2 regions of the Faecalibacterium sp. Marseille-Q0746 genome follow, and region 1 is predicted to be linked to the other one. Evidence: riboswitches for the same ligand, from Rfam matches in the RefSeq annotation. Region 1 holds a riboswitch; the other holds the start of a gene.
The links. Region 1 has a riboswitch for thiamine pyrophosphate ahead of thiT (energy-coupled thiamine transporter ThiT). Riboswitches for the same ligand answer to the same signal wherever they lie in the genome.
Positions count from the first base shown of each region.

Region 1 (3,366 bases):
GGGCCTGCAATTGGAGCAGGCCGCCGAGCGCGCCACCCTCCGGCGCTCCGTGGAGCAGCTGGCCCCCCGGGAGCGGCAGATCATGGAGCTGCGCTTCGGCCTTGTGGACGGCGTGGAGCACACCCAGAAGGAAGCCGCCGATGCCCTTGGCATCAGCCAAAGCTACATCTCCCGGCTGGAAAAGCGGATCATCCGTCAGCTGAAAGAGGTGCTGGAGCGGGAGTAACCGGCAGCTGGCTCACCCTCTCAGGCGCTAACGCGCCAGCTCCCCCAAAGGGGGAGCCAAGACTGCCCCAGCCTTTAGCACCTGCTTGCGGTTGCCCTGCCAAAGGCTCTCCCTTTGGGAGAGCTGGCATTGCGAAGCAATGACTGAGAGGGCGAGGCTGCTAACAATTCCCATGTATCTTCCCCGCCCTCTTACCCCATACTTCCGGTATCAACGTAACCGGAGGTTCGGGGGATGTACAACAAAGTGGAATTATGCGGGGTGGACACGGCCCAGCTGCCGGTGCTTTCCGAAACGGAAAAGCGGCAGCTGCTCACCCGGGCGCGGGCAGGCGATGCCGCCGCCCGGCAGGCCATGATCGAGGGCAACCTGCGGCTTGTCCTGAGCGTGGTGCAACGGTTCGCGCAGCGGGGGGAGAATCTGGACGACCTGTTTCAGGTGGGGTGCATCGGGCTCATCAAGGCCATCGACAACTTTGACCCGGCCCAGCCGGTGCGGTTTTCCACCTACGGCGTGCCCATGATCATCGGGGAGATCCGGCGCTTCCTGCGGGACAACAACGCCCTGCGGGTCAGCCGCAGCCTGCGCGATGCCGCCTACAAGGCCATGCAGGCCCGGGAGACGCTGGAAAAGCAGCTGGGCCGGGAGCCCACCGTGGACGAGGTGGCCCGGCAGGCAGGACTTTCCCGCCGGGAGGTGAACGCGGCGCTGGAATCGGTGGTGGAGCCCATCAGCCTGGAAGAGCCCCTTTACACCGATGGCGGCGATGCCATGTATGTCATCGATCAGGTGCGCGACCCGGACAGCGAGGACAGCTGGATCAGCGGGTTGGAGTTCCGGCAGACCGTGGCCGGGCTGACCCCGCGCGAAAAGCGGATCATGGAGCTGCGCTACCTCAAGGGCGAGACCCAGATGGAGGTGGCGCGGGAGATCGGCATCAGCCAGGCGCAGGTCTCCCGGCTGGAAAAGGCCGCGCTGGAGCAGTTCCGGCACAAATAAACAGGAGAGCGGCACAGGCCTCCCTGCGCCGCTCTCCTACTTTTTGTATTTGCGCCTGGTCGCCGCCCCGCCCCGCAGATGGCGCTCGGCCTTGTTGCGGGCCAGCACGGCCTGCACCCGGGCAAACAGGGCCGCATCCACGGCCCGCAGGCGGGTGGATACATCCTTGTGCACCGTTGATTTGCTGCACCCAAACGCCCGGGCGGCTGCCCGCACCGTGGCACTGTGCTCTGCAATGTACTCTCCCAGCAGCGCCGCCCGCTGCTCCGGCTCCACGTTCATCCGGTCACGCCTCCCCTGTTTGCGGTCTCCCTAAAAAATATGAGCCAGCGGCCGCCAATATGCCCGCCGGGGCTTGACATTTGGGCGCTGGCCGCTATACTGGGAGCTGGACATAAAAACAGGGGCGCTGAAAAGCTGAGATCCGCACCTGAGCGGAGTACCCTCGAACCTGATCCGGGTAATGCCGGCGTAGGTAGTTTGCGGAAAGGTCCACCCTCTTCACAAACGAAGCCCATGCGCCTGCCTTTTTGTGCGGGTGCATTTGTTTTTGTGTACTATTATCTGAGAAGAGGAATCTCCCATGTCAAAAACCTATTCCAAGACCCGCATTCTTGTGGAGTGCGCCCTGATGATCGCCATTGGCACCGTGCTGAGCAACATCAAGTTCTTCACCCTGCCCAACGGCGGCAGCGTTACCCTGCTGAGCATGCTGCCCTTTGTGCTGGTCTCCTTCCGCCACGGCGTGAAGTGGGGCCTGTTCACCGGCTTTGTCAACGGCTGCCTGCAGATGCTGCTGGGCTTCTGGGCACCCCCGACCCCGACCTTCCTGTATTTCCTGGGTGAAGTCCTGCTGGACTACCTGGTGGCCTTTATGGCGCTGGGCACTGCCGAGTTCTTTGCCCGTCCCTTCAAGAACCGGATGGTCGGCGTGGCCGTGGGCACATTTATGGCAGGCTTCCTGCGCTTTATGTGCAGCTTCCTGTCCGGTGTGCTGGTCTGGGGCAACCTGAACGAAGGCCTGTCTGCCTGGACTTACAGCCTGGTGTACAACGGCAGCTACATGCTGCCCGAGACCCTGCTGACCATGGTGGCCGCCGTTCTGCTCTGCCGTGTGGCTCCGCAGATCTTTGACCGCCAGCACGCAAAGGCCTAACCTATCTTCACTTTGTTCCGCGCCCTGCCCGGCTCCGTGCCCGGCAGGGCTTTTTTGTTTTTGCAGACTTTTTCAAATTGGGTGTTGACAACCGCCCGCCCGGCTGGTATAATAACTCACGTCGCAGGACACCAACCGAATATGTGGGGGATTAGCTCAGCTGGGAGCCCGGTTGGTATCAAAACACACCCCCAGTCAGATAGTCCTGCGACAATCAAATTCCCAACAAAAAACTCCATCCAAGAGGTTCGCTTCTTGGATTTTATGGGGGATTAGCTCAGCTGGGAGAGCGCTTGCATGGCATGCAAGAGGTCAGCGGTTCGATCCCGCTATTCTCCACCAAAAAAGCACTGTACTTCGTAGGAAGTATGGTGCTTTTCTTTTTGCTTTCTTGGAGGTCACACTGAAAATCAGCCAAATGCCTGATTTTGCAGGCGTATGGACGGCAACCCCCAATTCTTGCTGTTTCGTTGTTTTTGAAAATGCTTGTTCGATGCCCGACTGTTTTGCAGGCGGACGTATCACTCCCCCTCAATGTAAGGAGTGAGATCGAAGTTGAACGAGATGTTGATCTGGTATCCGCGATATACGTCTACCCTGCGGATGAGCTGGTTGACGATCATCTTCTTCGCTTCAAAATTTGCACTGTCGTACAGGTCAGCATAAGAAATCAGTTCATCATACAGCCGCGACACTTTATCCATCAGCTCAGCCGTTTTCTCCAGTTCTTCACTGGCCGCTTCGCAAAGGTTTTCCAGCTCCGTGAGTTTCTCTTCCTGCGCTGTAATCATTTCGGCAAGGGTTTCTCTCGGTAACACGCTTTCACCTTTGATGCAAGCTAAAACCTCGGTTTTCAGTGCGAACAGGTCTTTTTCTGCCTTGTTCCGCTGTGTCTGAAGGTCTTGCAGATGATTCTTGCGTTCCGCATTCTCTTTTTCATAGCGTTTTGTAACGATCTGCTCTTTGGGGATACCCCTCATCTTGG
Region 1 covers NZ_JAFREI010000023.1:31,731-35,096, forward strand. Annotated here, with positions in the region: gene J3351_RS12165 (sigma-70 family RNA polymerase sigma factor) at 1-226, shown strand, start outside; gene sigG (RNA polymerase sporulation sigma factor SigG) at 461-1,225, shown strand; gene J3351_RS12175 (sporulation transcriptional regulator SpoIIID) at 1,262-1,507, opposite strand; TPP riboswitch at 1,618-1,720, shown strand; gene thiT (energy-coupled thiamine transporter ThiT) at 1,809-2,381, shown strand; tRNA gene J3351_RS12185 (tRNA-Ala) at 2,648-2,723, shown strand; gene J3351_RS12190 (recombinase family protein) at 2,903-3,366, opposite strand, start outside.

Region 2 (3,366 bases), on a different contig from region 1:
CCGAGCCGCAGTAATCGCAGACCAGCTTGCCGCTGGCACCATCGTAGTGCAGGGGGCCGGTACAGGCCGGGCACTGATAATTCGTTGTCTTTTCAGCCATGCGTCAGACCCCTCTCAGGCCCCAAAGGGCTTGCCGCACTCGGGGCAGAACTTGGGCGGGTTGGCCGGGTCGGCAGGCACAAAGCCGCAGTTGGCGCACTTGGCGGCGGGCCGGGGCTTGCCGCATTCCGAGCAGAACTTGCCGCTGTTCTTTGCACCGCAGCTGCACACCCAGACAGCCGGGGCTTCGGGCCGGGGCTTGCCGCATTCGGCACAGAACTTGCCCGTGTTGCCGGTGTGGCCGCAGCTGCAGGTCCAGCCAGCGGCCGGTGCGGCCTGAGGCTGCGCGGCGGGCTGCTGGCCGCCCATCTGGTAGAGATCCCGGGCGTTGACACCGCCCGCTGCAGCGGCCTGGTTCATCCCCATAAAGGCCATGGCGGGACCGGCGGCGGTGTTGGAGGCGGCAGCCTGCATGGCGGAGGCCTGTGCGCCCACCAGATGCGCGGCGGCGCGGGTGGGGTCCATAAAGGCCGCACTGCGCTGCAGCTCCTTGATCATCTGCTCGTCTTCCTCGCTGGCCTTGACACCGGAAACGCCCAGAGAGACGATCTCGATGCCGCGCAGCCTGCTCCACTTGGCGCTCAGCTCCTGATTCAGGGCCTCGGCCAGCTCGGCGGTGTGGCCGGGCAGGGCGGAGTAGCGGATGCCCTGCTCGCTGATCCGGGCAAAGGCGGGCTGAAGGGCGGTCATCAGTTCGGTCTTGAGCTGGCCGTCCAGCGCGTCGCGGGTGTAGGCGTTTTCCACATTGCCGCAGACGTTGGTGTAAAACAGGATGGGGTTGACCACCCGGTAGCTGTACTCGCCGAAGCACCGGATGCCGATGTCGATATCGATGCCGGCGCGCTGGTCCACCACCCGGAAAGGCACCGGGTTGGGGGTGCCGTACTTGTTGCCGGTGAGCTCCCGGGTATTGATATAGTAGATGCGCTGGTCGGAACCGGCCTGCCCGCCAAAGCTGAACCGATTGCCCAGCTCGGCAAACACGCTGTCGATGTTCTTCAGCCCGCCGCTGAGCAGGGAGGGCTGGGTGCCGGTGTTGTAGGTGTACTCGCCGGGTTCGGCGCAGAGGTCCACCACCTTGCCCTGCTCCACGATCAGCACGCACTGGCCGTCGGCCACGGCGATCACAGAGCCATCCGAGATGACGTTTTCGCTGCCGTGCCGGTTGGCAGAGCGGCCATTGGTCCGTTTCTGGCCCTTGACGGCCAGCACCTCCGCGGGCAGAGCGTCACAATAAAAATATTCCTTCCACTGGTCGCCCATCACGCCGGATGCCGCGCCCAGAGCTGCTTTGATGAGACCCATAACTTCAATCTCCTTTTGTGCCGGGCAGTGCCCCAAAGCGGGGAATGGCTCCCCCGGGCGCTGCGAAATTTGGGACAAGTATAACATAATCCGGAAAATTGTAAAAGCGATTTGGCAAAAAGGCGGCAAAAAGGCGAAAGAAAAACTTGTTCTTGCTTTTTTGCTCCGGCGGGTGTACAATACCCTACGAAAAACAAAACACAGGGGAGCTCGTGAGGCGGGCTGAGAGGAAGTAACCAAACTTCGACCCTTGACCTGATGCGGATAATGCCGCCGTAGGAAGTCATAGGAAAATGATTTTTTGCAGGAGGCACCGCTGTGGTGTCTCCTGTTTTTTGTTGCCGCAAGCCGCCGCAACGGGCGGCTCCGGGCTGAGGGGGAGCGCCCTGAGCCTTGAAATAACTGCGATGGGAAGCCGTGTTCCGGCGTGAGAGGAGGCCAGCAAGCCTCGACCGCTTTTTGAGAAAGAGGAGTTACCAATGAAAAAATTCTCTGTGAAAAAGCTGGCTCTCGCTGGAATGTTCTGCGCCCTGTGCGTGGTGGGCAGTGTGTTCAGCTTCCCGATGTTCGGCAGCAAGTGCGCCCCCGTGCAGCACATGGTCAATGTGCTCTGCGCCGTGCTGCTGGGCCCCTGGTGGGGCGTGGGCGTGGCCTTTGTGGCCTCGCTGCTCCGCAATATCCTGGGTCTGGGCAGCCTGATGGCCTTCCCGGGCAGCATGTTTGGTGCCCTGCTCTGCGGCCTGGTCTACGCAAAGACCAAAAACCTGATCGCCACCCTGGTGGGTGAGGTGTTCGGCACCAGCATTCTGGGCGGCCTGTGCGCTTACCCGGTGGCCATCTGCCTGATGGGCAAGAGCGCCGGTGACATCGCGTTCTATGCCTACATCGTGCCCTTCCTCATCTCCACCGCTGTAGGTGCGGTCATTGCGGGCGTGCTGGTGTACAGCCTGCAGCACTCCGGTGTCCTGCGCTCCATGCAGAGCAGCCTTTCCTGACGGGGGTGCGTCATGTTTGCAGAGCAGTTTGCCAATGTCCGCACCAAAAGCCCCCTGATCCATAATATCACCAACTACGTCACCGTGAACGACTGCGCCAACATGGTGCTGGCCTGCGGTGCTTCGCCCATTATGGCCGACGATGCCGCCGAGGTGGAGGATATCACCACCATCTGCGGCGGGCTGAACATCAACATCGGCACCCTGAACAGCCGCACCATTGAATCCATGCTCAAGGCGGGCAAAAAGGCCAATGCACTGGGCCACCCCGTGGTGCTGGACCCCGTGGGCGCGGGCGCTTCCGCCCTGCGCACCGAGACGGCCTACCGTCTGCTGGACGAGGTGCAGTTCACGGTCATCCGGGGCAACATCTCCGAGGTAAAGACGCTGGCTTCCGGTGCGGGCACCACCAAGGGTGTGGATGCCGATGTGGCCGACAAGGTTACCGAGGAAAATCTGGACGGCGCGGTGGCCTTTGCCAAGGCTTTTGCCGCAAAGACCGGTGCCGTTGTGGCCATTACCGGTGCCATTGACATCGTGGCCGATGGGGCAAAAGCCTACTGCATCCGCAACGGACACCCAATGATGAGTGCCATCACCGGCACGGGCTGCCAGCTCTCTGCCTTGACGGCGGCCTTTATCACCGCCAACCCCGGCCAGCCGCTGGAGGCTGCGGCTGCTGCCGTCTGCGCCATGGGCCTTGCGGGCGAGATCGCCCATGCACGGCTGACCCCGCTGGACGGCAACGCCACCTACCGCAATTACATCATTGATGCCATTTACAATATGACTCCGGCTCAGCTGGAAGAGGGTGCCAAGTATGAAGTGCGCTGAAGAATATATGCGGCTCTATGCCGTTACCGACCGTGCCTGGGTGGGCGGTCAGACCCTCTATCAGCAGGTGGAGAGCGCCCTGAAGGGCGGCGTGACCTGTGTTCAACTGCGGGAAAAGGAGCTGGACGAGGAA
Region 2 covers NZ_JAFREI010000012.1:68,212-71,577, forward strand. Annotated here, with positions in the region: gene J3351_RS08440 (Trm112 family protein) at 1-100, opposite strand, end outside; gene J3351_RS08445 (SPFH domain-containing protein) at 115-1,404, opposite strand; TPP riboswitch at 1,597-1,703, shown strand; gene thiW (energy coupling factor transporter S component ThiW) at 1,884-2,399, shown strand; gene thiM (hydroxyethylthiazole kinase) at 2,412-3,233, shown strand; gene thiE (thiamine phosphate synthase) at 3,220-3,366, shown strand, end outside.
Region 2: another riboswitch for thiamine pyrophosphate. It lies ahead of thiW (energy coupling factor transporter S component ThiW); the one in region 1 lies ahead of thiT (energy-coupled thiamine transporter ThiT).